One region of the Brevibacillus sp. LEMMJ03 genome, then DNA from elsewhere that is predicted to be linked to it. Evidence: riboswitches for the same ligand, from Rfam matches in the RefSeq annotation. Region 1 holds a riboswitch; each other region holds the start of a gene.
The links. Region 1 has a riboswitch for cyclic di-AMP ahead of FOI68_RS13830 (CAP domain-containing protein). Riboswitches for the same ligand answer to the same signal wherever they lie in the genome.
Positions count from the first base shown of each region.

Region 1 (7,965 bases):
TGGAACTTCGCCTGTACGAGCGTGACCATCCCTTCGCCCGCGTTCACGGCACGACCAAGGCCATCCGGGTCGAAACGGACGCGATGGGCGAACTGCTGGTCATCGGCGGTAAGTCCGATCCGCGCGCTGCTGCGGCGGCTGCGTTGAAAGATTTGGAGCACATCCTCCAGGCATTCGACTAGAACCGGCTGCCTTCCTGAAATCAAAGAGGGGCGGCCGGCGGGAAGGATGCGGCGCGAAATTGTCCGGTTCCGCCGCAAAGTGACGCACTGTTTCGAAAAAAAACACCGGCGCGATTCTATAGGGGAAAAAGGGGGAAGCGCGAATGGCGGAAGTCAACGTGTATCATTACAATGCGTTTGGCACCGCACCCGACAAGGGCAATCCGGCGGGGGTCGTGCTTGACGCCAGCGATCTTGACGACGAGCACATGCTGGCGGTCGCCCGTCAGGTGGGTTACAACGAAACGGCATTTGTTCTGCCGGCCGAGACGGCTGATCTGCGCATTCGGTTTTTCACGCCCGGCCATGAGGTGAATCTCTGTTCGAGGGTTCCCTGGACGATTTGGCCGGGGCGATCGGGCTGACCAGAGCCGACCTGGACGAGGAACTTCCGGTCATGTACGGCAGCACCGGCATCTGGACCCTTCTGGTTCCGGTGAAGCGGCTGGAATCCTTTCGCCGCATGTCCCCCCGCAATGGGGCGTTTCCGGCCGTGCTCACGACCATGCCCCGTGCGTCCGTCCACCCGTTCTGTCTGGAAACCTACGACCCGTCCGCCCAGATGCACGGACGCCATTTTTCTTCACCGTATTCGGGAACGGTGGAGGATCCGGTGACCGGCACCGCTTCCGGGGTGATGGGCGCCTATTACGCCAGCTACATTCGCACGCCGGACGCGTGGCCGCTGTCGCTTGTCGTGGAGCAGGGGCACGAGATGGGACGGGAAGGGAACGTGCACGTCGAAGTACACCAGGCCGGTGATCAGTTGGATGTCACCATCGCGGGAACGGGCGTCTATGTACGGGAGTCGCTGGTCCGCGTCGAAAGCGGCCGATGACGCCGCCAGCAAAAAAGCCGTGCCTCTCACGCGAGAAGCACGGCTTGCTGATTCTCTGTTCGCTGGTTATCCGGTAAATTCCTGCACCCAGTACCCGTTGTGGTAGGCCACGCCAATTTTCGTGAAGTTCGGATTCAAAATATTGGCACGATGGCCTTGGCTGTTCATCCATTGCTGCATAACTTCCTGCGGGCTGCGCTGACCCATGGCGATATTTTCGCCGGCGGTTCTGAAGGTGATGCCGTATCGTTTCATCATGTCAAACGGAGAACCGTAGGTCGGGCTGGTGTGGCTGAAGTAATGGTTTTGGTACATGTCGACCGCTTTGTCCATGGCCACTTTGGACAGGGCGCTGTCCAGCGTCAGCGGCTTCAGCCCGGCTTTGGCGCGCTCCTGGTTCACCAGGTCGGCCACCTGCTTGGCAAATTGGGAAACGGACGGTGCCGCTTGTTGGGCCGGAGCTTTCGGCTGGGCAACGACCTTGTCACCGGTCGGAGCGGCAGGCTTCTGTACCGGGTACTGTACCGGCAGTTGAACCGGTTTTTGAACCGGCTGTTTCACCGGTACCGGCATGTACACTTTCCATACGGGGCTTACGCTCGGTGCTTGTTGGAAAGAACCGAAGTATTGAACGTAGGGGAACCACTGTTTTTGGCCGGCGATCGATTTGTACGGGCAAGTCGTCGCGGCAAATGCGGACGTGGAAATGCTGGTGACGGCCAATCCCATAGCGATGGCGATGATCGGCTTGGCAAATCGTTTCATGTGCACATCGTCTCCTATTCTTCGCCTACGAGGTTAGTTGTCGGGTTGGGATTGAGGAGACAACCCTTCGCCATTCGGCGATTCACCCCATGCAGACCGTGGTCTGCAAAAAAAGTCCCCCGCACTTCCGCTGTCGGAAGTTTCGGCTTGTTTTTGGCTCGGTTACGAGGATAACAAAGATACCGGCAAAAGGAAACCTTCAAAATATGGAAACGATGGTTGCTCAGCGTGACGACCGGCGGAATGACGCCAGCCGCGCCCGCTGTCATCGGCGGTATAGCAATCTCGGAAATGGAACCATACTAAACGGGAAACCAAAACGGGAGGCGATGAGGGATGGACAAACAGACGGATGTCAATGTGGAACTGCAGCAGGTGGGCGCGTATCCGACAAAGCAGAAAATGCACCAGCAAAACGTGCCGCTGCTGGATGAGGAGGCGCACGAGACGCCCCCGGCGAAGCAGCCTTCCGCCGAAGATACGCAGGGTTGACCAGGCTGTCAGTCCGGCGGAACGATTACCGACAGGGAGTAGAGGAACAAAAAGGTTATCCTGCCCAGGCGGGATAACCTTTTTTCATGACGTTCGTGACGGCCGGCGCTGGCAAATCGACGTGCTCCCATCCATTCCGCCATACATGAAGAAAAAGTTTTGAATAACAAGAATGCTTCTTGTCGTCAGAAGCATGGATGATATAATGAAAAAGCTGCCATTTCTGGGAGGTGTAACATGACCGGACAAATCGAATGGTTGCGAAGCAAAAGTCCCGCCTTTTGTTCAGCAGTCAGCATCGAGCCGATTCACAAAGGATTTTCGTCCGACAGAAAATACCTGGTCCGCATGGAGTCGGGAGAACGGCGAGTCCTGCGCATTGCGGACCAGAGCCGCTGGGAACGAAAGCGGTCTGAGTTTCACACCCTCCATGCCCTGCAGCCGTTCGGGGCGAGCATTCCGCAGCCGATTGAATGCGGGATCGCAGAGGACCTGCAGATTTGCTACATCCTGCTGTCCCATATCGACGGAGAGGACGCCAGGGACATCCTGCCTCTCTGTACGGAAGAAGAACAGTTCTGCATCGGATGGCAGGCGGGTCAAGACCTGAAGAAATTGCACCAGCTTCACGCTCCGTCCGACATCCCCGCCTGGCATTCGCGAGCCGTCCAAAAACACGCGAGATACCTCGAAGCGTATCGCACCGCTGGTCTGGCCATCCCGCACGACGAGAAAATCATGGTGTTTGTGGAAGAAAACAAAGCGTATCTGCGCAAGCGGCCAAACCGGTTCCAGCACGATGACTTCCACGTGGGCAATCTGATCGCAAAGGACAAGCAGTACGCCGGGGCCATCGATTTCGACCGGTACGATTGGGGAGACCCCATCCACGACTTTTGCAAGCTGGCCTTGTTCAGCAGGGAGGTAAGCGTTCCCTTTTGCTTCGGCCAGATCTGCGGATATTTTTATCCGAACGAGATCCCGCCGGCGTTTTGGACGCTGTACGCGGTCTACGTGGCGATGAGCCTGTTCTCCGCCGTGGTCTGGACCGCCCGCGTGGTTCCGGACCAGCTTCAGGAGATGCTCAGCCGAGTGCGGCTCATTGCGGAAGATCACCTGTATTTTGAACGCGTGGAACCGGCGTGGTTTTCGGCAGACCGCGACAAGTGGGAATCGGTTGCGCGGTCGCTGTGCCAACATTGATGGTGAACACGCAATCCTGGAAAGGTAGGGGAAGAAAATGGCGGATGTGGCGGTGTTTCAGCAAAACGGGTTTCACGCCCGGTTTGATTGGGGGTATGAAGGGGTAAAGGCCTTGGCACCCGTTTCCGACATCGTCGTGATCGTCGATGTGCTCTCGTTTACCACCTGCGTCGATGTCGTCCTCGCTCGGGGCGGAGTGGTATATCCGTATCGCTTTCGGGACGCGTCCGCCTCGGAATACGCGGCCAGGGTCCATGCCGTTTTGGCCGGTAAACGCGGCGAACCCATCTCGCTGTCTCCCGCTTCGCTCTCCGCGATTCACGAGGGGTGCCGGATCGTACTGCCGTCGCCCAACGGGGCCACGTGCGCCTTTTTGGCAAAGGACAGCGGCGCGGTCGTGGTGGCCGGCAGTTTGCGAAATGCCTCGGCGGTGGCCCGGTTCATCCGACAAACAGGGGGCGTCGTCACGGTGATCGCCAGCGGGGAGCGGTGGCCGGACGGCAGCCTCCGTCCCGCTTTCGAGGACATGGTTGCGGCGGGGGCGATCCTCGGCGAGCTTCGCGGATACTGGCTTTCTCCGGAGGCCCGCCTGGCTGTCGCTGCCTTTGACGCCACCAAGCCGGAGCTGTACCCGCTGCTGTGTGAGTCCGCCTCGGGACGGGAGCTGATCGCGGCGGGATTTGCCGAGGATGTGGCGATCGCTTCCGCTTGGAATGCCAGTCAGACGGTTCCTGTGCTCAATCGGGAAGGGGCGTTTGTTCCCGGACGATAGTGGGGGATGAAGCCATGCAGATGTTTTTTCATCCCCCTGCCGCCAAGCCGACGCGCAGGCAGCCGAGAACCGTCGGCAAGCAATCTTTGATGCTCTTCAAGAAACTCTCCTCTGAATTAAACAGTCGTTTAAAAGAACTCTTTCGTCTTCATTTTAAAGGTGAGATGGTTCTGCCCCCGCTTACCTGAACCGTTTTCCCGTCACAACGTGAATCAGATCAGGCCGGGTTCGCCAAAGCGCATTCAATTTGGCAGGGCCCAATTCTCGCGTAATCTCCTCAATCATAATGTCATGTCTGATATACTCGGTCGCGACGAGCACGAGCGCAGGGTCTCTCGTCTTGACCGCCCAAGCGGAAGACGTGTCACCTCCAACGATAGTGGTTATGCAGCTACCTACCCGTAAAGTTGCTGCACACTTGATTGTCAATCAACAACCGTATGTGCCTGATGGCAAAAGGTACCTCGTACTGGCTCCGTACCTGGAATGACGAGAAACTCAGATAACAAAAAGCGGTGTTTACAGGGACACGAATCGGGCCATGTGATTCTTTTGCCAAGGGTAACGTCCATACGAGATGGACTTGATCCATGCAGGTAGGTGTACTATAATTACAAACAATTTGATTGGTTAATAATAACAAAACATAAAAATTGATCCAAAAACGACCTGTTTTCAATTGGGAGAAATGAACAGCAAGCGGCAAACAAACTCAGACACACGGTGAGGGTGAATGGTCATCCAATGGAGGAGAGGGTACATTGAAAAAGATACTATCGAGTTTGCTGCTCTTTCTATTCGCGGTGTCTTTTCTGTTGGCTTACCATCAAGCCTATCGGGATGAACTCGATCAACTGGAAAAGGCAGGAGAGGAGATTTCAAAGCCGTTTACGATTCCCAACTATGCCAATTTTGCTTCACCGGATGAGATGTACCCGATTTTACTCGAAGCGGCGCTGGAAACAAAGGTCAATCTCTTCCGTACACACATCGATTACAGTGTGGATGACGAGGTCCGGATTCACAAATACGTGCTCCTGACAGACAACACCCGGTTGTTTGATTCCTTTCGATTGAAAAGCGGCAGATTTCTGACTGCGGAAGACACCCAACAGGGCAATTCGTTTCTATCCACGGCAGACTCCGGAGACGAGGATCAGGTGGGGAGGATCAAGAGTTTCGGAAACCATACCCTGTTCGAAATGAAACCGCTCCGGTTTGCTTATAAACACCTTCCCGTAGAAGGCCGGTATTTTGTGGAGGCATCTGAGGCACAATACAAGGAGTTTGTGGAACGGGTCATCAACAAGATCATGGCTGCTAAACTGGTTGACCAGGGGACTCTGCTTACTCCTGAAGATTTCAAGGGTCAATCTAACAATTCTGGAGAAATGGAAATCGAGGATGATTTCTTCGCATATATCAGGTACGTGATTTTTATCATCACGATCTTTATGCTCATTTACTATATGTTTAACGAATCCAAGCGGATCGGCGTGTTGAAAATGCACGGCCTGTCCAACGTGCGCCTGTGGTACGTCGTTGTCGGGAGATGGATTACCGTTGTTTTTGCGCTGGCCGCGGTGATCTCTATACTAGCGTCCTTGGTAATAAAAGATACGACTGGTCAGTTCATGGGAAGCGTCTTCCTCTCTCAATTGACGAGTTATGTCATTGTCACGTTGATTTCACTCATCGCGTATATCTTTCTTTCTCGAATAAAGATTGTCGACGTGATCAAAAACCGCAAGGAAACGAATGGCATCTTTGCATTGAACACGCTGCTCAAGACCGGATGCTCCCTCTTTCTCATCCTGGTCATCCTTTCCATCTGGAGCCAGTATCATGATTTGCGCATCAAACAGGAAAATCTGAAAAGCTGGGAGCGCAGCAAGGATTACGGTGTGTTCTATCCCCTAAAGGTCGGGAACGATTTGGAGGATATAGAGAAAGGTGCGCACAAAATGACGGTAACGCAAGTCACGGCCCTTTATCCTCTACTCAACCGCATGGGAGCCGTATTCATCGATGCGGGGGACTATGAGCAAACAGCGCTTCGTTTGAACAGTGGGTTTGACGGTATACGTACTATATCGGTAAATCCTAATTATCTGCGGGAGTTTCCCGTCTATAATGCACAAAATCATCCTGTGATGATTTCCGAGGATACGAGCGATTTGATTTTGCTTGTACCTGCAAAATATCGCAGCAATGAAAAAGATATTTTGGATTACATCAAGAAATCCAGAAAAAGTCGTGCGGAAGGGGATGAAAACCTGTTTCACGTGGAGATTCCCGATCGCGTACGGAATCAACCGTTGAAAATCATCTGGATCGCAAACGGGCAGAAAATATTCAGCTTTAATCCGGAAGTATTTCGCATGGAAAACAACATGATTGTCGATCCGATCATCCAGGTGGTCACCGAGAAAAACAGTCTCGTTGCAGACAAGGCAAACATGATGAGTGGTGGCGGGGGCAGCGATCCGTTGAAAGTGAAACTGATCAACAGAGACACCGAGCAGACGTTACAGGCGCTTGAACCTGAATTAAAAAGGCTGAAACTGGATGACAACCTGCCAAGCCTGATCACCGTCGAACAGTACGTGTTGGGGCAGATATACGAGCTGCAAAAGCAGAGGAACCAGCTATTGTTCATCAGCCTCGGACTGGCAGCGGGATTGTTGGTGCTTGTTGTGCAGAATTTGAGCATCTTTTTCAGCAAATACCAGCAAAGAATTATTGTTCGTCGATTGTTTGGGACGGGTTTCTTCCGAACGTACAAGGAGTATCTGTGGCTGTTGACAGCGACCTGGGTGATTCAGATTGGCATTTGTTTCCTGATGAACAACGGGCTGGCATCCCTTCTGTTGCAGGAGGCGGCGAGGGTTTTTGCCGTGGCGACATCCATCCACGAGGCCATGGGTTCCTCTGACATCAACGTGCTTGCAGCAGGCGTCGGGGTGGTGGCGGTGGAATTTGCAGCGTCTGTTCTAGCACTTTTCATCATCGAGCAACGGAACAAAGTGAACATTCTGAAAGGGGAGGGATAAACGGCATGAACACGGTATGCGAACTGGTGGATGTCAGCAAGCGCTATCAAGACCACGTGGTTCTTGACCAGATACATTTGCAGGTCTGCGAGGGGGAGATGCTCGCCATTACCGGGAAAAGCGGTTCCGGCAAGACAACCGTTCTCAATATCATGGGATTGCTGGAAAAGCCGAGCAGCGGTACTGTCAAACTGTTTGGCGAGAACAGCCCACGGATTGGTTCGGCTCAGGCAAACAGGCTTCTCCGGACCAGAATCGCTTATCTGTTCCAGAATAACGCATTGATTGATGATGCGACGGTGGACGAAAATCTTGAAATCCCGCTACTCTATTCAAAGGCAGCGAGAAAGGAAAAGCAAAAACGAAAGCTGGATGCACTGGAGAAGGTGGGGCTGGATATACCGCTCAAGCAGAAAATATATGGCCTTTCAGGCGGGGAGCAGCAGAGGGTGGCAATCGCGAGAATCCTGTTAAAACCCTGCGAGCTCATCCTTGCCGATGAACCCACGGGCTCATTGGATGCCGACAACCGGAACGAAATCGTAAAGCTGCTGCAGGGACTCAATCAGGAAGGCAAAACCATCGTCATCGTTACGCACGATCAGTACGTTGCGGAAGCGT
Region 1 is NZ_VKJN01000010.1:30,484-38,448, reverse strand. Features, by position in the region: gene FOI68_RS13840 (homoserine dehydrogenase) at 1-182, shown strand, start outside; partial or broken gene FOI68_RS13835 (PhzF family phenazine biosynthesis isomerase) at 326-1,059, shown strand; gene FOI68_RS13830 (CAP domain-containing protein) at 1,126-1,824, opposite strand; cyclic di-AMP (ydaO/yuaA leader) riboswitch at 1,832-1,982, opposite strand; gene FOI68_RS23510 (hypothetical protein) at 2,161-2,316, shown strand; gene FOI68_RS13825 (aminoglycoside phosphotransferase family protein) at 2,554-3,519, shown strand; gene FOI68_RS13820 (2-phosphosulfolactate phosphatase) at 3,557-4,291, shown strand; gene FOI68_RS23505 (hypothetical protein) at 4,306-4,479, shown strand; partial or broken gene FOI68_RS23985 (TrmB family transcriptional regulator) at 4,472-4,651, opposite strand; gene FOI68_RS13810 (bacteriocin-associated integral membrane family protein) at 5,053-7,344, shown strand; gene FOI68_RS13805 (ABC transporter ATP-binding protein) at 7,350-7,965, shown strand, end outside.

Region 2 (7,965 bases), on a different contig from region 1:
CCTGGTTTTGGGTAGGGTTACTCATGCAGGTGAAACGGTATCGTTGACACGACCACGTCTTTCCGATAGATCAGCGCGGCTTTCAGCAGGAATGCCGTTTGGTTGTGCAATAACGCATGCCACCATTTGCGGACGATGAACTGCGGGACGAGCACGGTAATAAACGCATCCCCTTCTTTTTCCTTCTCCAGGGTATCGATGTACTTCAAGAGCGGCGCAATCACGGTTCGGTAAGGCGAACGCAAAATAATCAACGGAACGTTCGGATTCCATTTTTCCCATTTTTCCCGCATTTGTCCCGCATGTTCATCATCAAAATCGACGGTGACCGCTACGATGTCATCCGAGATCCCCTTGGCGTACGAAATCGATTGCGCCACCACTTTGCTGATTCCGGAGATCGGGATAATGACTTTGGTCTTCACTTGCTGCGGATGGGCATGCAGATCCAGACGCAGTTCCTTTGCAATCTTGCTGTAATGGTTCCGGATCACGTAAAACATCCACACCACCACGGGAATGGCAACCGTGACCATCCATGCCCCTTCGGTGAATTTGGAAACGATCGTAATGACCGTAACCAGCCCCGTGATCAAGGTGCCGAATCCAATCACGGCAATGCGGGCAATGCCTTTCTTTTTCTCACGCAGGAGCGCTTTCATCATGCCCCATTGGGCGATCGTAAAGGACAGAAACACGCCAACGGCATACAGCGGAATCAACGCGTGCGTATCGCCATGAAAGACGAGTATCAGCAGAATGGACAGCACGCTGAGCAGCGCAATCCCGTTGGAAAACACAAGACGGTCTCCCCGCATTGTCAGCTTCCGGGGCAGGAAACGGTCTTGGGCAATGATCGAGGTCAACTGGGGGAATCCCGTGAAACTGGTATTGGCCGCCAGGAACAGAATGAGCGTTGTGGCCACCTGAATGACGTAGTACAGCGGCCCGCGGCCAAATACATGTTCCGCGATTTGCGACACTACCGTCTCATGTTCTTTGGGGGCGATTCCGAACGCATACGCCAACAGCGTAATCCCAAAAAACATCATCCCCAGCAAAAGCGACATCCATGTCATGGTGATCGCCGCATTGCGCGGCGCCGGCGACCGGAAAGCCGGCACGCCGTTGCTGATCGCTTCCACTCCGGTTAACGCCGAACAGCCTGACGCAAAAGCACGGAACAGCAGCAGCATCCCCGCCCACGTCCACATGTCAGCGGCGGGGGCTGCCCCCTGCGCGTGATAACCGTGCCAGCCCTCTTTCCAGATTTGGATCCCTCCCACCGCGATCATCAGCAGGATCGACAAGATAAAGAGGTACGTCGGGAAAGCGAACACGGTGGCCGATTCCCGAATGCCCCGCAGGTTCAGGATCATGAGGAGCATCACGAGAAAGACAGCCAGCTCCACTCTCCAGGGAAGCAAAGAAGGAAAGGCGGACAGCAGCGCTGCGACCCCGGAACTGATGCTGACGGCAACCGTGAGCACATAGTCGATCATCAACGCCGCTCCGGCCACCAGACTGGCAGGCGTGTTCACGTGCTCCCTGGCGACAATGTACGCCCCTCCCCCAGAGGGAAACGCATGGACAATCTGACGGTAGGAGAGCGTCACGACCGTCAGCAATACCAGAATCGCGATGGCGATCGGGAGGGAATAAGCAAACGCGCCGAATCCAATCAGGGCAAGCACGAGCAAAATCTCTTCCGTAGCGTACGCGACCGATGAGAGCGCATCTGACGAAAAGATCGCCAGCGCTTTCCATTTCGGCAATTTTTCGTGAGCGATTTGCCTTGTTCGCAATGGTGACCCAATGAAGAAACGCTTTAACTGACCAATTGTCATTCGTGACTGACCTTCCTTCGGGTTGGATTTGCCTGGAAAACGAGAAAAAAGGCCACAAAGGTAGTATTACCCTTGCAGCCGCAGCCTCGACATCACAAGTGCATCCCCCTTTCCACAACGCTTACGAGGTTAGCTGACGGATTCGGGCAGTGGAATTAGCCCTACGCATGTTCTGCGATTCACCCCAAAAAGTGGTTCCCCCGCTCTTTCGATTCAGCGTGTCACGATATGAAATTCTCCCTCCAAACATAATCCCGTCTCCCCCAACGTGCAACGGGTACGCCGCTCAATGAAAGCGCATACAAACCTGTCTATGTTTTTCTTTCGAATGAAATCGAATGCACACGCAATAACTCGTGATGGCGGATGGGATGAGCACACGAGGTTCTTTCCCAGGAAAACGCAGCAGGATAAAATAGAAATGGCAAACGCACCGCAGCCAGGCGCTGACGGAGTTTTCCCCGCTATGACCAGGGGGCCTCTTCCAAACACTCCGGCCGGTCGTTTTTCGGATTCCCGACCATCGCCGATACGGGATATGCCTTCATCGCCTGGGGATCGTACGGTACGAGCAGCGACTGCAGCCATTCCGCATCGAACCTGTCCCGGTCGAGCCACGCGCTCTCATGTTCCGGACGCAGTATCACCGGCATCCGGTCGTGGATGTCTGCGACGAGCTCGTTGGGCCGGGTGGTAATGATCGTGCAGGTGTGAAGCTTGTGGCCGTCAGGCGCCGTCCAGGTGTCAAACAGGCCGGCGAAGGCAAAGGGTTCTCCGTCCCGCATGGTGATGCGCATCGGCTGTTTCCCCCGGGCCATCTGCTTCCACTCGTAGAAGCCGTCGGCCGGGATCATGCAGCGCTTGCGTTCGAACAGCCGCCGAAAAGCCGGCTTCTCCCGCAGCGTTTCGGCGCGGGCGTTGATCATCTTGGAGCCGATCTTCTCGTCCCACGCCCACGACGGAACCAGGCCCCAGCGCAGTTGGCCGATTCTGCGGCGACCGCCGTCGGCAAGTATGGCCGGGATGGGCTGGCCGGGAGCAATGTTGTACCGCGGCTTCCATTCAAACGGGATGTCCTGCAGGTGAAATCGGCTCATCAGTTTTTCCGGGGCGGTGACCAGCGTGAAACGGCCGCACATGGGCAATCTCCCTCCTGCCACCAGCTTTCCCGGGCTCAAGGAAAAACATCCCCGTCCAAGCGAGGGAGGGTGTGGTGTTGTCTTCCCCTGACATTGGCGGAATCATGCAGCCAGCCCGCTTTCGAAATGTGGGATACTGTAAGAGATACACGAAAGAAGAATCTGGAGGATATCATGGAACTTTTGGACGTATTGAAAGCCTTGTCCAATGAAACGAGGCTGCAGATCATACAGTGGTTAAAACAACCGGACGTTCACTTTCCCAAACCGCTTCACGGAGACATCCACGAAGACGGGGTTTGCGTGAGCGACATTCAAAAAAAGGTGGGATTGTCCCAATCCACCGTGTCCCTGTATCTGTCCATGCTGCAAAAAGCGGGATTGATAAAAGCAAAACGGATTGGGCAATTTACGTATTACAAGCGGGATGAGGAAAACATCAAAAAAGTGATGGAACGGTTATCAAGGGATCTGTAAGGGGACGGATTTTTACACATTTACACTTTTGGGCTTGTAGGTTCCCTGCCCTTTCTTTTATTATTATATCGACAATTATAGATATATAGATATGGAGGGATCATCATGAACCGGTTTGACAACCACAAGGGTTACACGCGCATGTATCAGGAAAACAAACTGACGCTGGGGCTGTTCTTCCCGCTGGAATCATACCAAGGCAGCGTTCCGGAGATGGACATGGACAAGCAGCTGAAACTGGCCAAACGAGCGGAAGAGCTGAATTTTGCCGCATTGTGGGTCCGGGATGTTCCGCTGCATGACCCCCATTTCGGCGATGCGGGCCAAATGTATGATCCCTGGGTCTATCTGGGATATATTGCCGCCCATACCAAGGAGATCGCGCTGGGTACGGCAAGTATTATTCTCACCCTGCGTCACCCGCTGCATGTCGCGAAAGCAGCGGCATCCGTCGACAAACTGTCCGGCGAGCGCCTGATTCTCGGGGTGGCGACCGGGGACCGTCCGATCGAATTCCCGGCCTTCTCCGTCGATCCGGAAAACCGGAGTCCGTTCTTTCAGGAATCCCTGCTGGTCATGAAAAAAGTGTGGGCGGAGAGTTTCCCTGCGATCAAATCGCCGCGGGTGGACATGTGGAACGGGGACCTCTTGCCCAAGCCGCGACTCGGGGACATTCCGGTGCTGGTTACCGGCCACAGCTCCCAGTCCGTCGAATGGATCGCCCAAAACAGTGACGGCTGGCTGTACTATCCCCGAAACCTGAAATTCCAGTCGGAACTGATCAACAATTGGCGTTCGCTGACGGACGGGTTCAAGCCATTCAGCCAGTCCCTCTATGTCGATTTGACCGAGGACCCGAATCATCCGCCGATTCCCATTCACTTGGGCTTCCGCATCGGGCGCAATCCCCTCATCGGGTTCATCGAAAGTCTGAAAAATGCGGGTGTCAATCACGTGATCATCAACCTGAAATACGGCCAGCGTCCGTTTGAAGAAGTGCTGGAAGAACTGGGCGAAGAAGTGGTTCCGCACTTTCCCGCACTGACCGGCAAGCCGGAAAGCGTATCGTAAACAGGCAAGAATCCGGCTGCCACGTGAGCGGCCGGTTTTCACAAAATCTGGTGGGGAGTGGTTGTGAATGAAGGTGCTGACGATCGTCTCGCATCCCAGAAGAGAATCGCTTACGTTTTCCGTCGCCGAGCGTTTTGTTCAGGGACTGGCCGATGCCGGACATGAAGTGGAACTGGCGGACTTGTACGGGGAGGAGTTTCATCCGCTCGTCCTGGAAAAAGACGAACCGGATTGGGAGAACCCCCGCAAGAGCTATTCCGCACGTGTTCAAGCCGAAATGTCAAGGCTGAAGCGAAACGATGGACTGGCGTTCATCTTTCCGTTATGGTGGTACTCCTTGCCGGCCATTACGAAAGGATACATTGACCGCACGTGGAACTACGGCTTTGCTTACGGCGGATCGCGTCTTCCGCACAAAAAAGTCCTGTGGATTCCGCTTGTCGGAGAGACAGAGGAAAGCTTGAAAAAACGGCAATTTGACGCCATGATCTCCCACTATCTGAATGTCGGCCTGGCTGGGTATACGGGTATTTCCCAATCGGAAGTGGCATTCCTGTACAACACGCTGGCGGAAGATATGGACAGCGAGGAGGAAATCAAGCAGCATTACGACAGCCTGCTAAAGCGGGCGTACGAGTTGGGGTATACCTACAGCGATTCGGTCACGCAAACCTGACAGGCTGACGCGGCAGCGCGATACGCTCCATCAGACAGATTCTAGGAAAGCATACGGGGATCGGGGAACCGAACGGCCGAAAAGGAGGAACGCGAAACGATGGCTTACCGTGTGTACGCAATGGATTTTTCCTTCTACAATTCCATGGGGATATACAGCTTCGAGGCACGCTGCGAGATGCTGAAAGAGATCGGGTATGACGCCATGCACATGTCCATCTGGCACGGAGAGCGGTGGCGGGACGCGGCGAAACTGAGCAGCGTCAAGCAGAAATACGGTCTGGACGTCGCAGGTGTGTACGTCGTATTGGATCTTTCGCTGGGCGAGAACCATCCGCGAAATGCGGGCATCCTGACGCTGCTGGAGACGATCGAAGGCTGCTCGACTGTCGAACTGGCAATTCAATCCGTCGGAAATCATATACGCCCCTCGGACCCGGCGGGTGACGACATCGCGGTGAAGTGGCTGGAAAAGGCGCTCGAAATCTGCGAGCGGCGAAACATCAACCTGCTGCTGTACACCCACCTCTCCTTCTGGATCGAGCGGCACGAAGATGCGGTCCGGCTGTGCCGGCGAATCAATCATCCCAATCTGGGAATCGTGTTCTGCGGCTACCACTGGTACGCTGTCGACGGGACAAACCTGTCGGCTACGCTGGAAGCGGTAAAGCCGTACCTCAAGCAGGTGAACATGTCCGGCAGCCGTCGGAATCCGCACGGTTTCGGAAACGTCGCGACGATCGAGCCGCTGGACGAAGGCGAATTGGACAATTTCGCGCTGCTGGGGCAGTTGAAAAAGATCGGCTTCGATGGGATGATTGGCTTCCAGGGCTGGAGCGAGGGCGGCGACGCCTACAGCAAGCTGAGCCGCTCGCTCCGTGCATTCCGTGACATGGAACGCCGGTTGGAGGCACATCCGCACTGGGCCGAATTGCGATTGCTTCCGTAAAACAAACCTGTCCCTCCCGCCGCTCTGCGGCGTTCGCCATCTGTCGCCGTTGGCACGCGGCACCTGCCGCCCGCCGACGGCGATCTTTTCTTGCCACGACTCCGAAGAACCTCATGCCTTTTCTCCACATAGGATAACGTGGGCAGTACGACATCTACCTTTGTGGAGGGTATCATGCATCCATTCACACACCACGAACACTATGTACCTGTCGCGTCGTCTGATTCGTCCCGCCGCGTACCGACTCGCGCCTTTGCACACATACAAGGCGGTCCCCTTGCCCCCCATCTCAGGGGGGGGGTGATGTTTGTCGACGTCCCCTACGGAACCGAGGTCTTCGTGGAAGTCGCCGGACTTCCCCCCTATCAGCCCGCTTCGGCACATCGGCAGCCAATCGGTCCTCACGGGTTCCACATTCACGAACACGGGAGCTGTGCAGTCGGAAACCCGAACAACCCGTTTCAGGCTGCCGGCGAACACTGGAATCCGACCCACCAGCCGCACGGAAATCATGCGGGGGATTTCCCTGTCCTGGTTTCCAACAACGGGTATGCGCGCATGAGCTTTTTTACGAACCGGTTTCGCGCCGCCGACGTCATCGGCAAAACCATCATCATTCATCAAAACCCCGACGACTATCGCACCCAGCCAGCCGGCAATTCGGGAAACCGCCTGGCATGCGGCGTGATTCAGGCGGGATAGGCCCGCGCTGACGCGAAAAAACGGGAACGCGCCAAAAAACCCCTCTGCCCGAACAAGAGACGGTTCATTCCAAAAAAAAGCTCCGACCATCAACAGATGATCGGAGGAGTAGTACGTGAATGACTTCATTATACGTACGGAGGGCAGCGCCTGCCTTAGTTTGTTGATGGCAACGGAGGCAGGCCTATCCAATTGACGTCAGTGTACTGCTCAGTTTTGAACGGTAGGCGGCCGCCTTTTCCGTGATCACATCCCAATTACCTGTCTTCAGGGCTTCTTTGGTTAAATCGCTGCCGATTCCGTCGCGGTTAACCCCCCCGAGATAATGCCGCCAAGAATGATAACGGTCGGGGTCAGTGACAGAAATCCATGCAGCAGGATGCCGGGCACCTCGCTGCGAGGCACGGGATCCCCTTTCTCATAGCCCCGCTTTCTGGCGATCAAGTACCCCGTCAGCAGCAAGGACACCAGCAGGATCAGCCCGGGAATGACACCTGCCATAAACAGGCTGGCGATGGAAATCCCCCCCTGCCGCCAGCGAATACAGCACAAGGTTGTGACTGGGGGGAACGACCACCCCTTGGATCGCGGAAGAGATGGTCACACCGACGGCAAAATCAGCATCATACCCTCTCTTTTTCATCATGGGGATCATCACCGAGCCGACGGAGGACACGTCCGCTACCGCCGAACCGGATATGTTGCCGAAAAACATGCAGGCTACGCTGTTTACCATCGCAAGGCCGCCGCGTATTCGTCCCACAAACAGATGGGCCAGATTGACCAGACGCAGGGCCAATCCTCCTTCACTCATGATTTGTCCCGTGAGGATGAAGGATGTTTTCCCGAAACCTCAGGGCAATGCCCATAAACGCCAACCATCCAAGCAGCAGCAGCGTGACTTCTTCCGACCAGAAAAAGACGAAATTAAACAGCTTTCTGGTGAACACTTGCATGGTCACGATTACCACCAATGAGAGCAGAGCCAACAGGGCAGCGTTTTCAAAGATGGAATCAATCAACAGACCGATTTTTTTCAGGTATCTCACAGCCCCCCCGTTTCCGGCAAGCGTTTTCATGTACAATCTTACGTAGGCATGTGTAG
Region 2 is NZ_VKJN01000004.1:183,115-191,079, reverse strand. Features, by position in the region: gene FOI68_RS07260 (APC family permease) at 18-1,841, opposite strand; cyclic di-AMP (ydaO/yuaA leader) riboswitch at 1,951-2,076, opposite strand; gene FOI68_RS07255 (SOS response-associated peptidase) at 2,312-2,986, opposite strand; gene FOI68_RS07250 (ArsR/SmtB family transcription factor) at 3,161-3,463, shown strand; gene FOI68_RS07245 (LLM class oxidoreductase) at 3,569-4,534, shown strand; gene FOI68_RS07240 (NAD(P)H oxidoreductase) at 4,602-5,210, shown strand; gene FOI68_RS07235 (sugar phosphate isomerase/epimerase family protein) at 5,310-6,158, shown strand; gene FOI68_RS07230 (superoxide dismutase family protein) at 6,333-6,860, shown strand; gene FOI68_RS23915 (TRAP transporter large permease subunit) at 7,143-7,376, opposite strand; gene FOI68_RS07225 (TRAP transporter large permease subunit) at 7,279-7,674, opposite strand; gene FOI68_RS07220 (TRAP transporter small permease) at 7,667-7,939, opposite strand.
Region 2: it holds a riboswitch for cyclic di-AMP, as region 1 does, so the genes downstream of both, FOI68_RS07260 (APC family permease) here and FOI68_RS13830 (CAP domain-containing protein) in region 1, are expected to answer to the same signal.

Region 3 (7,965 bases), on a different contig from region 1:
CCCGGGCAAAGGCGCGCGCGCAGATCCTCTCCGCCAGTCCGTCCGCTTTGACGGCGATCCCCTGCATCAGACCTTTGCCCCGCACCTCGCCCTGGAGAAACGGGTACGCGCCGACGAGATGCTCCAGAAAGGCGCGGACCGCGGCCGCTTTGGCTTCCACCGCGCGGCGCAGGCCATCGTCCTCCCAGTACCGCAGCGCTTCGGCGGCCGCCACAAATCCCAGGTTGTTGCCGCGGAAGGTGCCGTTGTGTTCGCCCGGCCCCCAGATGTCCAGTTCCGGCTTGAACAGGGTCAGGGCGAGCGGCAGCCCGTATCCGCCGATCGACTTGGACAAGCAGACGATGTCCGGGCGGATGCCGGCCGTCTCGAAGCTGAAGAACGGTCCGGTACGTCCGCATCCCGCCTGCACGTCGTCCACGATCAAGAGAATGTTGTGCGTGCGGCAGAGCGCTTCGATCCGGCGCAGCCAGGACTCGCTCGCCGCGTGCAGTCCGCCCTCTCCTTGAACGGTTTCGAGAATCATCGCCGCAGGGAGGGAAACGCCGCTGCCCTCGTCTTCGAGCAGCCGTTCGAGATAACGCGCCGTGTCGGTGTCCGGCCCCATGTATCCGTCGTACGGCATGGAAACGGCATGGGGCAGGGGCGTCCCGGCGCCGTTCCGTTTCCGCCGGTTGCCGGTGACGGACAGCGATCCGATCGTCATCCCGTGAAAGCCGTTGGTAAAGCTCCACACACTCGTCCGGCCGGTCACCTTGCGCGCCAGTTTCAAGGCGCTTTCCACCGCGTTGGTGCCGGTCGGACCGGGAAACATCACCTTGTAATCGAGCCCCCTCGGCGCCAGGATGACGTCGCGGAAACGGGTCAGCAATGTTTCCTTCGCGTCCGTCGCCATATCCAGGCTGTGCGTGATCCCGTCCTGCCGGAGATACTCGATCAGCTTTTCCTTGATTCCGGGAGGATTGTGTCCATAGTTGAGCGCCCCCGCTCCCGCGAAAAAGTCGAGGTACGCCTTTCCCTGCCGGTCCCAGAGCGTATGGCCGCTCGCTTTGGTGAAGACGGCAGGGAAATGGCGGCAGTAACTGCGCACTTCCGATTCCAGTTGGTCAAAGACGGTCAAGGGTGTTCGCGACTTGGCAGCAGCTTTCATGCACAACCTCCTATCGTTTGGTTGGGATGGGCCCGATGCAAAACGTCCACTCCGGTTCGTGTACGCCCCCCGGAAACAGGCGGGCAGGGAAGCACTCCCGCACCTCGCAGCCCGTCTTCAGCTCCTCGGCCGCCTTGCGGAAAAGGGCGGCGGACGCCGCGTTTGACGGCGAGACGGTCGCTTCCAGATACCGCGTGTTCCGGCATGCGTCGCGCTTCAGCAGTTCCCGGATCATCCGGCTGCCGATCCCCTGTCCCCGCTGCGACTGGCTGACCGCGATCTGCCAGACAAACACGGTGTCGGGCCTGGCGGGGGGACGGAACGCCGTGACGAATCCGACCGCCTCCCCTTCCGCTTCCGCAATCACGCACGTGTCGGCGAAGAACTTGCCGCACATCAGATAGGCGTAGGCGGAGTTCAGCTCCAGCACGCCGGAGTCGCGCGCCAGCTTCCACATGGCGGCGCCGTCCGCTTCGCTCGGCTTTCGCATGGCGATGCGCCGGCCGGTTGTCGATTTCACCTCATCACCTCCTTTCCCGATCCGGCCCGAAAGCGGCTCAAAAAGGCCTGCAGCCGGGGGCTTTGCGGATCGTGGAAGATTTGTTCGGGAGACCCTTCCTCGACGATCGTGCCCCCGTCCGTGAAGATGACGCGGTCGGCCACGTCGCGGGCGAAGTCCATCTCATGCGTGATCAGCATCATCGCCATCTCCCCTTCCCGCGCAATCTCCTTGATCACCGCGAGCACTTCCCCGACCAGTTCGGGGTCGAGGGCGGACGTCACTTCGTCGAACAGCATCACGCTGGGCCGCATCACCAGCGCCCGGGCGATCGCCACCCGCTGCTTCTGCCCACCGGACAGGTGGGAGGGATACGCCTCCAGCTTGTCGCCCAGTCCCACTTTTTCCAGCATCGTCACCGCCCGCTCCACCGCTTCCTCCCGGGACAGCCCGAGGACGTGGATGGGGGCCTCCGTCACGTTGCGCAGGATGTTCATGTGCGGAAACAGGTTGAAGTGCTGAAACACCATCCCGATGTTTCCGCGCATCTTGTGCAGATGCCGCTCATCCGCCCGCACGAGCCGGCCGTTCACCCGCTTGTGCCACAAGAGTTCGCCGTTCACCTCGATCGTCCCGGAAGTGGGTTCTTCCAGCGTCATCAGCAGGCGGGCCAGCGTCGTCTTGCCGGAACCGCTCGGACCGATCACGGCCACCTTTTCTGCGGGCGCGATGTCCAGGTCAATCTCGTGCAGAATCGTCAGGTCGCCAAACGTCTTGCTTACGCTGCGGTACCGGACGATGGGATCGGCGGTCTGCCGGGTGTTGTTCATGCCACTCCCCTCCTTTTACCGCTGTGTCAGTTTGCTCTCCAGCCTGCGAATCAGCAGGGAGGAGGCGTAGCTGAGCAGGAAAAACAGCATCCCTGCCAGCGTAAAGGCCTCCAGGTAGCGAAACGAGGCCGAACCGATCATCTTGGCGGTCATCAGCATTTCCACCAGAGTGATGGCCGACAGCACCGGCGTTTCCTTGAACATGACGATCAGGTAGTTGCCCAGCACCGGTATGATCGGGCGGATCGCCTGGGGAAGGATGATGCGCGTCCACGTCTGTCGTCTGGAAAAGTTCAGCGCCGTCGCCGCCTCCCACTGTCCCCGGGGAACGGACTCAATTCCCGAACGGTACACTTCAGCCAGGTAGGCGCTGTAGTGAATGCCCAATCCCAGGACGCCTGCCGCAAACGGCGGCAGGGAAATGCCTGCCGAGGGGAGACCGTAGAAGAGCACGTACAGTTGGACCAGGAGCGGCGTGCTGCGAACGAACTCGATGACGCCCGCCGCGGCGAGAGACACGCCCCTCGGCTTCGCCCGCCGCGCGAACGCCAGCAGCAGTCCGCCGACAAGCGCGAGGGCAAAGCCGGCCAGGGTAGCGGCAATGGTCGTCTGTACGGCTCTCAACAGCTCAGGCGCAATCTGCCACGCAAACGGCCAGCTCCACACGGCTTACACCCTCCCCGCCGTCAGACGCCGCTCCAGCCCGCGCATGCCCAGCGTCAGCGGGTACGCCAGGGCAAAGTAGACGACCAGAACGAGCGCGAATATTTCGAAGGTTCGGGACGCGTCAAACGTGCGCAGCACCATCCCCTGAAAGGTGAGATCGGCCAGTGTGATCAGCGAGATCAGGGAGGTTCCCTTCAACAGCTCGATCAGCAGATTGCCGAAGGACGGAATCATCATGACAAACGCCTGCGGCAGGATCACCCGCCGCATCCGCTGCCACGGCGTCATGTTCAGGGCGATGGCCGCTTCCGTCTGCCCTCTGGGGACGGCCAGGACGGCGCTTCTCACCACTTCCGAGCCGTAGGCGCCGTGGTTGAGTCCCAAGGCGATCACCCCCGCCGCCAGCGGAGGCAGCTCCACTCCCAACAGCGGCAGCGCGTAATACAGCCAGAACAACTGAACCAAGAGCGAGGTGCCGCGAAACACCTCCACGTAGACGGCGGTCAGCGCACGAACGCTTTTCCGCCTGGAGAGGCGCCCGAATCCGGCCAGAAACGATGCCGCGAAAGCGACGAGCGCGGACAGGACGGTCACTTCCACGGTCAGGGCGGCTCCTTTTGCAAGCGAGGGAAGCAGGTCAAACAGGGACACGTTCCATCACATCCTTTCGTTTGAACGAAATCGGCTCAGGGCCGCGACAGCTCCGCCGCCGTTTCCTCCCCTGGCAGCTCCTGCTCCGTGAAGCCAAACGGCTCCAGGATGTGCAGCAGCTCGCCCGACTCCATCAGCTTTTGCAGCTCGCGGTTGTACGCGTCGACGAAATCCTGGTCCTCTTTGCGGAAGGCGGCCGCGCCGTACCCGCGGACGCTTTTGCCGTCGATGACCGGATGCACGAAATCCATGACCCTCTCCAGTTCGGGGTCCTTGGCGCTGTCCAGCACGGCCTGCAGAGAGGGACCCGTCATCGTGATCGCGTCCGCCCGCCCCGCCTGCAGTGCCGCAACGGCGGACGGCTGATCGGGCACCACCACCATCTGCGAAGGCTTCACGCCCGACTTCTGCAGGTACTCCATCTCAATCGCTCCGCTCATCACGGCCACCCTCGCTTGCGGTTGGGCCGCGATGTCCGGGTAGCTGCGCAAGTTGAGCGGGTTCCCCTTCTTGACCGCCAGCGCCTCCCCGATGCCGTACTCCGGGTTGGCGAAGGCCACTTCCTGCGCCCGCTGCGGCGTGATGTACATGCCCGCGGTGATGACGTCAAAACGCTTTGCCTTCAGACCGGGAATCAGCGACCCGAACTCGGTAAGCACCCCGTTGATCTCAGGGATGCCCAGCCGCTTCAGGATCACCCGCGCCACTTCCACCGCTTCCCCGGTCAGTTTGCCGTCAGGCGTGGCGTAGGCGTACGGCTTCTCGTTGGCGAACCCGACCGTGACAAAACCTTGACGCTTCGCCTTTTCCAGCGTGGTTTCCGCCGCTTCCCCCGCGCGGGGCGAGGCGGCCTGCTGCTGGGCGCATCCCGCCGCCAGCAGTGCGGCAGACAACAGCGCCGTCCAAGCGGCTGCCCACGTTCTTCTCCTGTTCATTCGCACCTCTCCTTTCTTCGTCAACGGATAGAAAAAAATCGGCGCACTGCTTCCGCAACTGGAGGGCCGTTCCAGACGGAAAGCGAATGCGCCGACTGTTTTCCTGCAAACAAAACGGAAAACCTGACGTGGGTACAGGGGGACTGCCCGAACGGGTGCCGGACAGCCCTCTGCACGCAACACAAGCGGATGTCGTGTACGAGTAAGATCGATCTGCTTTAGCCGACGAGGTTAGCTGACGGGTAGGATGGCAGAAGCATCCCTTCTGTTTGGAACAGAATTAACCCCAGAAGATGGTTCCCCCGTTTCCGTCATCAACGGAACTAGGCCCGTATGTGGTTGGATGATGATACGGCACGCTCCTTTTGCCATTTTGGCGTTCTCGAACATGGGGTTCATGTTACCATACTCCCGCCCCTGCCTCATCCCCGGTAATCCCGGATATTCACGCATCAGGCCCGCTCAGCCGCAGTTACCTGGAATTACCAGTCTCATCCAAAAAGATCCTTCCATATCCTACTGTGTTCATTCCTGGTAAAAACGTTGACTCCTGTCCTCCCTGCTGCGCCGGGTGGGGCTTGGCTGGTCGCACCGACCGGGAACCCGCGTTGAAACCGCCGTCACGCGGCGGCGTATAAACTAGTGGAAATCAAACCAAAAGGTGGGAATAGACAGTGGCCTGGACGAAACGATCTCTTCAAATTGGCCTGCCGCTCTCCCTGTTGGGCATCTTGCTGCTCCCCGTGTTCATGGCGGTGTTGAAATGGCTGTTCGTCTACCCGGAACAGACGTGGCTGATGTCCCACATGTCGCTGCTGCTCGCCTGTCTGGCGGGCCTCTTCATTCTGCCCGCCTTTGTCGTAAAAAAGGGCGTCAAACTGATCCTGGGCGGGGTGACGATCCTCTTTCTCTGGCTGACCATGAACACCTATGCGTATGTGGATCGCGAGGGTGTCCATCTGAACCCGTTCTTCGGCAGGGAAACGCTCTACGCCTGGAACCAGGTCCAAAAGACCGAAATCGGGGTCGGCCTCACGGGAAAAAAAGCGGATACGGCAGAAGTGTATATGCGGTTTACGTTCAAGGATGGCACACAAAAGCAGATCGGCTGCTGGTTCGTCTCCGATGCGGTGTTTGCCAAGGAAATGATGGAACAGCACGGTCTGCCGGTCACTCTGCTGCCGATCAGCGAGCAGGCGTACGAGCGCATCGGACAGTGGCCTGTTGCCGATCAGCTTGAGCTGCAGCAACTCTACACGGGAACCTCTACCTGACACGACAAAACGCATCAGGCGGACAGCGCGCCAGCCGTCCTGCCGGATGCGTTTTCTCGCAAAACCTCGTTTCCCCTCCCAAAGGACGGGAACGGTGCGGCTGCATAGGATGAAAACAACGCAGTACCACCGGCCGAGGAGGTGAAGATCATCCCGTACCACATCCGCATTTCCATCTCCAGGCTGCGGCTGGATCTGTACGACGGTCAGCGCCTGGTCCGCTCGTTTCCCGTCGGGTTGGGCAAAATTGCCACATCCACGCCGCGCGGCGACTTTACCATCATCAACAAAGTCCCGTACCCGAACTCCTACCCGGGCGGCCCGCTCAGCGTGTTCGGCACCTACTGGCTGGGGCTGAGCAGGCCTCATTACGGCATACACGGCACCAACAATCCGGCCTCGATCGGCAAGTACGTCTCTCACGGCTGCATCCGCATGCACAACCGGGACGTGGAGTACCTGGCCAAACGGGTGCCCATCGGAACGCCGGTGAAGATTCGCCCGTAGCAGCACGCAGGACAGACAAAAGGCACAGCGTTCCCGCTGCTGGGACGCTGTGCCAGTCTGTTTTCCACCGGCTGTATCTGAATTCAAATGCTTTTGAGTCCGAAAAACAGCAATAGGTAAAAGCAGCGCATCATCGTTGGATGCGCTGCTTTTGCATTGACATGTCCGGTGCTCCTTCGCATGCAGCCGGGGTTGCAGCTAATGATCTCTCCTACGTTGTTGAGATCGGAACGTCGAATAGACAGCGGACGATCCCTCGACCGAACACAATGTAAATTGCTCGTGCGGCCATTCACATCTCCTGGTTCAACCTTTGTTGTTCCCGAAAAGCAGATGAACCAAAAGGATCGCTGACAGTAACGCCAATAGACCCGAAATCGGCTCATTCTCAACATATGACATGGTGTGTGCGAGAACGTAGATAATGATTGTGAACATCACCACTAAAAACAGATGGAGTATCTTCTTGGCCAATACAGCCCCTCCTTTCCCAAAACCGACTAGAAGGGAGAATACCTTCCTTCGCTCTCCAGTACAGTCATAAAGGCATTCGGAACATGACAAATGGTAGCTGCTTCGATTCCATCGAGCGTTTTTTTGAGAGCTGTACCCAGGGAGCAGTGGGACAAACGATCATTCTCCTTTGTCAACCGTTCTGCGATGGCTCCAAGAAAATCTTGGTGGGACCCCCGCAACATGGCATTGTCTACAAATTTCTCTATTAGGGTTTTGTTCTCCTTGTAAAAGGAGATTAAGAAGGGGCAAAGACCTCTTCGTCTCATGCGGATTTTCCGTTTACGGTTCCCCGCTGACGAATTTTCCATTTTTTACATCCCTGAACATCGGCAGAAAAAAGTAGATCACCCTTGAGCCTGGCAGCTTGGTGATCTACTCTCTTCTGCAGTAGAGCCGCCCCCTTGTGGGGAACGTCTATTGTGCAGGGCCGGAGCGTGGCAACGCTCTTGGCCCTTTAGCCGTTTACGCAAATACATGTACCTTACATACACTTTTCCGGTATCAAAAATGAACCCAGATTGAAAGGAGAAAACCAGCCTGCCTGGCGAAAGCCGGCTTTTCGCATCCGGTTCCGGCCATGCGTACAGGATCCATGATCAGATCGAGTAGGAATGCGCTTGTTTTTTGGCGACAAACGGCTCCTCTTCCCGCGTTCCCAGGATTCTGTCCAGAATCACCCGCTCATAGTGGGCAAAACCGTTGTCCTTCACCCGGGGCCGGGCCAGGTTGATCTTGATGTCCATCGCCACTTTTCCCTCTTCCAGGAGAACCACGCGGTCGGCCAGGGCGACCGCTTCGCTCACGTCGTGCGTCACCAAAATGGCGGAGAATCCCTGTTCCAGCCACAGCTTTTCGATCAGCCGCTGCATCTCGATCCGGGTCAGCGCATCCAGCGCCCCCAACGGCTCATCCAGCAGGAGCAGCCGGGGCTCTCCCGCCA
Region 3 is NZ_VKJN01000003.1:20,193-28,157, reverse strand. Features, by position in the region: gene ectB (diaminobutyrate--2-oxoglutarate transaminase) at 1-1,147, opposite strand, end outside; gene ectA (diaminobutyrate acetyltransferase) at 1,158-1,667, opposite strand; gene ehuA (ectoine/hydroxyectoine ABC transporter ATP-binding protein EhuA) at 1,664-2,476, opposite strand; gene ehuD (ectoine/hydroxyectoine ABC transporter permease subunit EhuD) at 2,492-3,142, opposite strand; gene ehuC (ectoine/hydroxyectoine ABC transporter permease subunit EhuC) at 3,146-3,793, opposite strand; gene ehuB (ectoine/hydroxyectoine ABC transporter substrate-binding protein EhuB) at 3,829-4,728, opposite strand; cyclic di-AMP (ydaO/yuaA leader) riboswitch at 4,933-5,068, opposite strand; gene FOI68_RS04815 (hypothetical protein) at 5,403-6,002, shown strand; gene FOI68_RS04810 (L,D-transpeptidase) at 6,153-6,509, shown strand; gene FOI68_RS04805 (ATP-binding cassette domain-containing protein) at 7,622-7,965, opposite strand, start outside.
Region 3: it holds a riboswitch for cyclic di-AMP, as region 1 does, so the genes downstream of both, ehuB (ectoine/hydroxyectoine ABC transporter substrate-binding protein EhuB) here and FOI68_RS13830 (CAP domain-containing protein) in region 1, are expected to answer to the same signal.

Region 4 (7,965 bases), on a different contig from region 1:
TGATGCACCGCAGCCGCCGCTATTTCGACAACCCGGACCAATTCATCCCGGAACGGTTCAGCGGCGATTTGCTGAAGCGGATTCCCGCGTTCGCCTACTTCCCCTTTGGCGGCGGGCCGCGCATCTGCATCGGCAACAACTTTGCGCTGATGGAGGCGGCGCTGCTGCTGGCCACGATCGCCCAGCGCTTCCGCCTGCGGCTGGCCGAACCGGGACAGCGGGTGGAGCCGGAGCCGCTGGTTACGCTGCGTCCGAAAAACGGGTTGATGATGCGGCTGGAGGCGCGGATATAAAAAAAGAGGCATCTTTCCACCAAAAGCATGGCCGCTTGGTGTCAGATACCGAACTGGGGGTTATTTATCACGGAAAGCAACACGCTTGCTTACAAATAGTACTGTAACAGAAAAAAATAAAGCGAATATTAACCATCAATAAATTGAAATAAATTATGGTTGAAAAAACGGGATCGTAAAGGAGAAGCAGCTTCCCACGCCCAGCTCGCTGCTTACGTTGATCACGCCGCCGTGGCGCTGGACGATGCTCTGGCAGATGGTCAGGCCGAGGCCGGTGCCGCCGTTGTTCCGGTTGCGCGATTTGTCTGCGCGGTAAAACTTGGTGAACACCTTGGGCAGGTCCTCCGCCGCGATGCCCTCCCCCTTGTCGATCACGGAAAAGAGCACGTGTCCGTCCCGCTGATCGCAGGTAAGCAGGATGGACCCGTTTGGCTTGTTGTAGTAGATGGCGTTGTTCAGCAGGTTTTCCAGCACGCGGCGCAGCTTGGCCTCGTCCGCCTCGATGTGCAGCTCGTTGGAGACGCGCAGCTTCCATTGAAACGACAGCCCCGCCTCCTTGATGCGCACCAGGTAGTCCTCGATGACGCCCTTGACAAAGCTTTTCACGTGGATGCGGCTGATGTTCAGCTTGATTTCCGTGCTTTGCTGGGTGAAATCCTGCAGCTCGTCCAGCAGCTTTTCCAGATCGGCCGTCTTTTCCTCGATCTTGCGCATCTGCTTCTGGATCCGCTTGAGATCGGTGACGCGTCCCGATCCGATGTAGGAGGCGTAGCCTTTGATGGTCGTCAGCGGCGTGCGGAAGTCGTGGGCGATGGCCGAGATCAGTTCGGACTGCCGGTCCTCGGCAAGCCGGAGTTCGTCCACCATGTCGGAAAAGTAGCCGAACAACTGGCCAAACTCGTCGTGCGAGCGGTAGGTAAACGAGACGTACCGCTTGCCTTCCCGGATTTCCTGCGTCACGCGGGACAGTTCGCTGACCGGCCGCAGGATCCAGCGGACAAAAAAGGTGAGCAGGATGAGGCCGACCAGCGCGATGCTGCCGTAGATGAACCACAGCATCATCGAGACGCCTTTGGTGGCGAGAATGTCCGATTCATCCGTGTAGAAGTAGATGATCGTATGCCCCTGCCGCGGGGGTTCGTGCTGAAAGTGGTATTCCGCGACCACCTTCAGATCGCTTTTCTCCGGATCGGCCGGACTCGTTTTCAGCGGGTTTTTCAGGTTGTAGGCCTGTGACGTCTTGATGTAAATGGGGTTGCCGTCAGCGTCCGTGACCACCATTTTGTACATCAGGTCTTCCGGAAGCTGTGCCTCCAGCTCCCGCCGCTCGGTCGGATCCTTGAACACGCTGGAGTTCAACAACTGGTTGACCCGCACCTTCTCCGCCGTTTCCTTCTCGTACCGGTACTGGTTGTGCCGGTCCGTCTTCAACTGTTCCACGATGATGTCTTCGAAGACGAACTTGAACAGGAGCAGGTTGAGTACGATCAAGGCGATAAACGAGAGGAACAGCTTGTTCCGGATGCTCATCTACACTTTCTCCCCGATGAATACGTACCCCGTCCCCCATTGCGTTTTGATGAACTGGCGATCCGTCTCCAATTTTTCGCGCAGGTTCTTGATGTGCACGGTGACCGTGTTGAGCGAGCCGTAGCCGTATCCCCAGACGCGGTCGTAGATCTGCTCCCGCGTGAAGACGATGCCCGCGTTTTCGGCCAAAAAGGTAAGCAGTTGAAACTCCTTGGTGGACAGATCGATCTTTTGGTCGTTGACGTAAACGGAGTACGTTTCCTTGTGAATTTCCAGCCCCTTGAACTTCAGGACGGTAATGGAGGATGCCGAGGTCTCTTTCTCCGCCGCCTCCTCGCTGTGACGGCGAATGCGTTCGTAGCGGCGCAGGTGGGCGCGGATGCGGGCAAGCAGTTCTTCCGTGTCAAACGGCTTGGTGATGTAGTCGTCGGCGCCGATCTCAAAGCCGACCACCTTGTCGACCGCTTTGCCCTTGGCGCTGAGAAAGAGGATGGGCAGCTCCCACTCGCGGCGAATCTGCGAGCAGAGCTCGTAGCCGCTCATGCCGGGCATCATGATGTCGAGCAGAATCAGGTTGGGCTTGGTGCCCGACTTCAGCAGTTCCAGCGCCTGCTCGCTGCTCTGCGCCGTGGAAACGTCGTATCCTTCGCTTCCCAAAATATCTTCCAGCAGCTCGAGTATTTCCTCGTTGTCGTCCACAATCAAAACATGGTCTTTCACCGGTACTCTCCCCCAGTCACCACATGTGTTCTGGTCCTATTCCTTTTATCATATCACGGTTTGCCCGCACGCGGGGACATAATCCCGTCCTTCCCGGCCGGACAGTCCAGGCAGCGTCGAAAAACGGATGTTACTACCTCTTGACACCAGGTGCTAAACAAATCCAGAAAAAGCCAGAGACCTGTCGTCCCTGGCTTGTACGCTGTGCGTCGATTACTGCTGCTGCCGCGGTTGTGATTGCTGCTGCTGTTGAGTTTGCTGCTGTTGTGGAGTCTGGGGCTGTTGTTTCGATTGTTCTTGCTGCCGCTGCGGCTGCTGCTTCGCATCGGGCAGCGATGCTGCTTGTACCGGTTTCTTTTTCTGTGGAGCCTCGGCAATGGCCTCAAGCACAGGCAGGGCAATCCGTTTGGCGCCCACAAAGCGCTTGCCCCAGTAATACGGATCGTTCAGCCTCGTGTTGACGACTCCTTTGCCGCTCTCCGCGTGTACAAACATGCCGTTTCCGATGTAGATGCCCACGTGTGAAATGCTGCGCCCGTTGGTGTTGAAAAAGACCAGGTCACCCGGCTGGAGATCGCTGCGGGACACCGGTACTCCCAACTTGAATTGGGCGGACGACGAATGAGGCAGATCTACACCCAGCGCGTCAAACACATAGCGCGTAAAACCGGAGCAGTCAAATCCGTTTTTGGTCGTGCCGGACGACTTGTAAGGAGCGCCGTACAGGTCGTTGACGACACCCATCAAGGAAGATTCCTCCTGGGCGTGTGCAGCGCCGGCTCCCATTGCAAGCATCCCGGCGATGAAGAGAGTAACCACCGTTTTGCGCAAGAGAAACTGCTCCTTTCCTGAGCCTACGAGGTTAGCTGATGGGTTCGGTCGAAAGGATTGCCCTAGGCGGCCGGCAAGCGGCGGCCATTCACCCCGAAAAACGTGGGTCCCCCGTTTCCGCATAGCGGAATTCGGCTAATTTCGATGTTTTTTTACACGCACTCCAGCACAATTCAACACGTGTCCGATTTTTCCTGTCTTTTTGCTTGGTTGTTCACAATTTTGACACAAAATGTTGTCATAAATCGGAAACGATTCGTGTCGACCATGCCGGCGCACGATTCGCCAAAGCGCGGGTGCATGCTTGTCCGATTGCGGAAGGAAGGCGTCTCCGCCCCGGGACGGAGGGAAAAACCAACCGCCCGCCCGTTATGGCGAGCCCTGTCAGCCGTCTACAATAAAGCCATGAGGGTGACACCCAAACAAAGTCGATGGGAGGGTAGCAGTTGATGAGCGAGCGGTCTGGAAAAGTGCTTCTCGGACTGGTCCTGCTGCTCATAGGCGGGTTGGTCTTGCTGGATCAGATCGGCATTGACGGCGGCGATCTGCTCGGTGTGCTGATTCCCGGGCTGATCATGCTGTACGGCGCCCGCAAAGTGATGGGAAGTTCAGGTTCGCGTTTTAGCGGCGTACTGATCTTTCTGTTCGGGTTCCTGATGCTGATCGGCAAGCTGCATCTGCTGTTTCACGCCGTGCTGGCCATCGGGGTCATTTACCTGGGCTTCCGCTTGCTTCGCCAACGGGATGTGCCGGATCACCCGGTTCCGACCGTCTGGGAGCGGCAGTGGGCACAGCGCGTGCTGCGAGAAAATGACGCATTGGATCGATGGGAGCAAAGCGTAACCAAGCGGCAGCAGCCGTAATCCCCGCGCCGGCATGGCCGGGTCGCAGGACAAGGATGTTAAAACAACCATGATCATGTGATATGATGAGGAGGACAAGTGACAATGGGTATCTTGAAACGCTTGCGTGATTTGACGGTGGCTTCGGTGAACGACGTGCTGGATTCGATGGAAGATCCGGTGGTAATGCTGAACCAGTACATGCGTGACATGGAAGTGGAGATCGGCCAGGTGGAAGTGGCCGTCGCCCGTCAGGTGGCGCTGGAGAAGAAATTCCGCCAGCAGTGGGAAGAGGCGCTCGCCCTCGTGGAAAAACGGGATCGCCAGGTAAAACTGGCGCTAACCGAAGGCGAAGACGAACTGGCGCGCCGCGCGCTTGCCGACAAGAAGCAGTACGAAGCGCGTGCCCAGGAGTACGAGGCGCTCTACCAGTCCGCTTCGGAAGCGGCGCAAAAGATGCGCGAAAAGCTGGCTGAGCTGAAAGAAGAGTTTTACAAGATGCGGGCGAAAAAATACACCCTGATGGCCCGCGCCCAAGTAGCCAAGACGCAGAAGCAGGTGAATCAGGCCATCGTCGGGATGGGCAGCGAAACGGCGAGCCGCGGATTTGCCCGGATGGAAGAAAAAGTGATGCGCATGGAGGCGGAAGCGGATTTAAGCGGCCAGTGGCGCAATACCAGCGCAGGCTTGGACCACTCCCTGAGCAAATGGGAGAAGGACGACCTGGACGCCGAACTGGCGAAGATCAAAGCCTCCCTGCTTGAACAGAAGGAAACGCCGCAGCAAACGGAACAGGCGTAAGCGAGAGGAACGGCGGCGTTTGATGTAGAATAGAACCAAAGGCAGCCTGGGAAACAGGCTGCTTTTCCCCTAGAGGAGGTTCTTTTTTTGGCAGACTTCTTGGTGTTTTTGCGACGGTTTATCGCCGAACCCGGACGTGTCGGCAGCATCATCCCCAGCTCCCGGTTTCTCTGCGCGCGCATGCTGAGCCGCGTGGATTGGGCAAACGCTGGCGTCATCGTTGAACTGGGGCCGGGCACGGGTGTGTTTACCCAGGCCATTCTCCAGAAAAAGCGGCCGGACGCCCGTTATCTTCTGGTTGAGCGTGATCCCCAGTTTCGGGCCGTGCTGCGCGACCGGTTTCCCGAGGTGCCGATTCGGGAAGAGGCCATGAAGCTTGGCCAGTATATGGAGGAAATGAGGTTGGGCAAAGCCGACGTAATCATCTCGGGCCTTCCTTTTGCCATCTTTCCGGAAACGCTGCGCACCGGCATTCTGGACCAAATTCAATCCGTGCTGGCCCCCGGCGGGCTGTTCATCACGTTTCAATACTCGCTGCAACTGCAATCGGAGCTGCAGGCGCGGTTTCAACGGGTGGAGACGGGTTTCACGCCGTTGAACATTCCGCCTGCGTTTATCTATACATGCCGTAACGGTTGGAAGGAAAATGAGCGGCATGGGGCGTAAGAGAGGAGACTCCTGTGAAACTGTCCCGCTTGCACAAAATGACGGCTGGTGTTCTGATCATTTTGACGGGCATTGGCCTGTTGCTCGACACCTTGCATATCATTTCGTTCAGTTTGTTCAGCCTGTGGCCGATGGTGTTGGTGTACGTCGGCGTGCGCATGTGGGAGAAGCAAAAACGCATCAGAGGCGGCCTTTTGGCCGGGTTTGGCGTCCTCATCGCGCTGGACATGTGGTTTGGCGTGGGATTCCATGACCTGTTCCATTTCGTCGTCCCTCTGGCGTTGATCTATTTTGGCTTCCGCCTGATCCGGGGGCGCTCGCGGTCGCGCGACGGACGAGCGGACACGGTCGGTGACTCGGGCGGTTTCTCCCCGGAGTGGGACACGCCGGACGATGCGCCGTTTTACCAAAAGGCGGCTCGCTGGGCCAAGCAAAAAGGATACGGGCCTGTCTTCGAGGACCGGGTGGAGACGCCGTTTCACCCCGGCTGCATTCTGCGGCCCAAGGATACCCGCAGTTCGCTGATCGGCGATTTTCATCTCACGTCCGGAAGGTTTGAACTGGATCAACTGCACATTTGGCACGGCATCGGGGATGTGGTGATCGACCTGTCGCGGGCGATGGTGATGCAGGAGGAAGCGTTCCTGACTGTCGACGGCTGGGTGGGGGACGTCACCATATACGTGCCGGTCGACATGCCGGTTGCCGTTACCGCCGAGGTGAGCATTGGCGACCTGGAAGTGTTTGGACACCGGCAAGGCGGCATCAGCCGCAGCGTGATGGTCCGCTCCGAGCAGTACGAGCAGGCCGCTCAAAAAGTGCATTTGCAAATCTCGCTGCTTGTCGGCGATATAAAAGTCAAGTACATCTAGGGGGTACTGACCGATGCGTCGACAGCGATTAGCGAGCGTACAATGGCAGTACGTGCGGTTCGGCCTGATGCTGGCCATCGGCACGGTAACCGCCACGTTCCTCTGTTTCCTTTTGCTGCACATCGCCTGGGCCAACGATCCGGAGATCCGCCGCCTCTACTCGACGCTGGCGGATGACCCGGAACTGAGCCGGTGGCTTGACACCAATCTGCAGATTCAACTGCCGGCCGAGCCGGATTGGATGATCATGCTGGCCGCCTTCGCCGTTTCGCTTGCGGTGGGGACGGTCATGGGCGTGATCGGCGGCTACATTTTCGGCAACCTGTTGAAAAAGCGGCTGTACGTGCTGGGCGAAGCGACCATGAATCTGAGCCGCGGCCTCTTGTCCTACCGCGTTCCCGATCTGGGCGCGGACGAGATCGGCGAGCTGGGCTGGCAGTTCAACCGCCTGGCGTCGCAGTGGGAAGATCAGGTGGCGTCGCTGCAGCGGCTGTCCAATCACAACGCCGCGCTGGCGGAGCAGTTGAAACAGGCGGCCGTCACGGAAGAGCGGCAGCGGCTCGCCCGCGAACTGCACGATGCCGTCAGCCAGCAGTTGTTTGCCATCGCGATGACCACAGCCGCCTTGAAGCGGCTGGTGGAGAAAAATCCGCAGCGCGCCGCCCAGCAGATCGAACTGGTGGAGGAGATGGCGGCGGCGGCCCAGGCGGAGATGAGGGCACTCCTGCTGCATCTCCGTCCGGCCACGCTGCAGAACAAGACGCTGAAGGAAGCGATTGTCGATCTGCTGGAAGAACTGGCGCGGAAAAACGCGCTCGCGATCTCCTGGGAAATCGAAGACGTGGAGGGCCTGCCCAGCGGCATTGAGGATCACCTGTTCCGCATCCTGCAGGAGTCCCTTTCCAACACGCTGCGCCACGCCCGCGCCAGCCAGATTGCGGTGAAGCTGTTTACGCTGCAGGGACAGGTCCGGCTGCGGGTGACGGACGACGGGGTCGGGTTTGATCCGGAAGGCGAAAAACTGACCTCCTACGGTCTTCGGAGCATGCGCGAGCGCGTGGCGGAACTGGGCGGATCGCTTGACATTTATTCTGCGGTGGGAAAAGGGACGCAAATCGAGGTGCGCATCCCGGTGATGCCGCAAACGGAACGGGAAGGGAGAGAGCATCCGTGATTCGCGTATTGTTGGTGGATGATCACGAGATGGTGCGGATGGGCCTGGCCGCCTATCTGTCCACGGAAGAAGACATTGAGGTGGTGGCCGAAGCGGCGAGCGGAGAGGAAGGCGTACGGCTGGCGGTGGAGCTGAAACCGGAAGTCGTCCTGATGGATCTGGTCATGGATGGCATCGGCGGCGTGGAAGCCACCCGCCGCATCCGGGAGCATTGCCCCTCCTGCAAGGTGATCGTG
Region 4 is NZ_VKJN01000009.1:145,097-153,061, forward strand. Features, by position in the region: gene FOI68_RS13365 (cytochrome P450) at 1-293, shown strand, start outside; gene FOI68_RS13370 (sensor histidine kinase) at 447-1,823, opposite strand; gene FOI68_RS13375 (response regulator transcription factor) at 1,824-2,543, opposite strand; gene FOI68_RS13380 (C40 family peptidase) at 2,757-3,374, opposite strand; cyclic di-AMP (ydaO/yuaA leader) riboswitch at 3,380-3,521, opposite strand; gene FOI68_RS13385 (LiaF transmembrane domain-containing protein) at 3,824-4,237, shown strand; gene FOI68_RS13390 (PspA/IM30 family protein) at 4,322-5,017, shown strand; gene FOI68_RS13395 (class I SAM-dependent methyltransferase) at 5,105-5,683, shown strand; gene liaF (cell wall-active antibiotics response protein LiaF) at 5,698-6,555, shown strand; gene FOI68_RS13405 (sensor histidine kinase) at 6,569-7,729, shown strand; gene FOI68_RS13410 (response regulator) at 7,726-7,965, shown strand, end outside.
Region 4: it holds a riboswitch for cyclic di-AMP, as region 1 does, so the genes downstream of both, FOI68_RS13380 (C40 family peptidase) here and FOI68_RS13830 (CAP domain-containing protein) in region 1, are expected to answer to the same signal.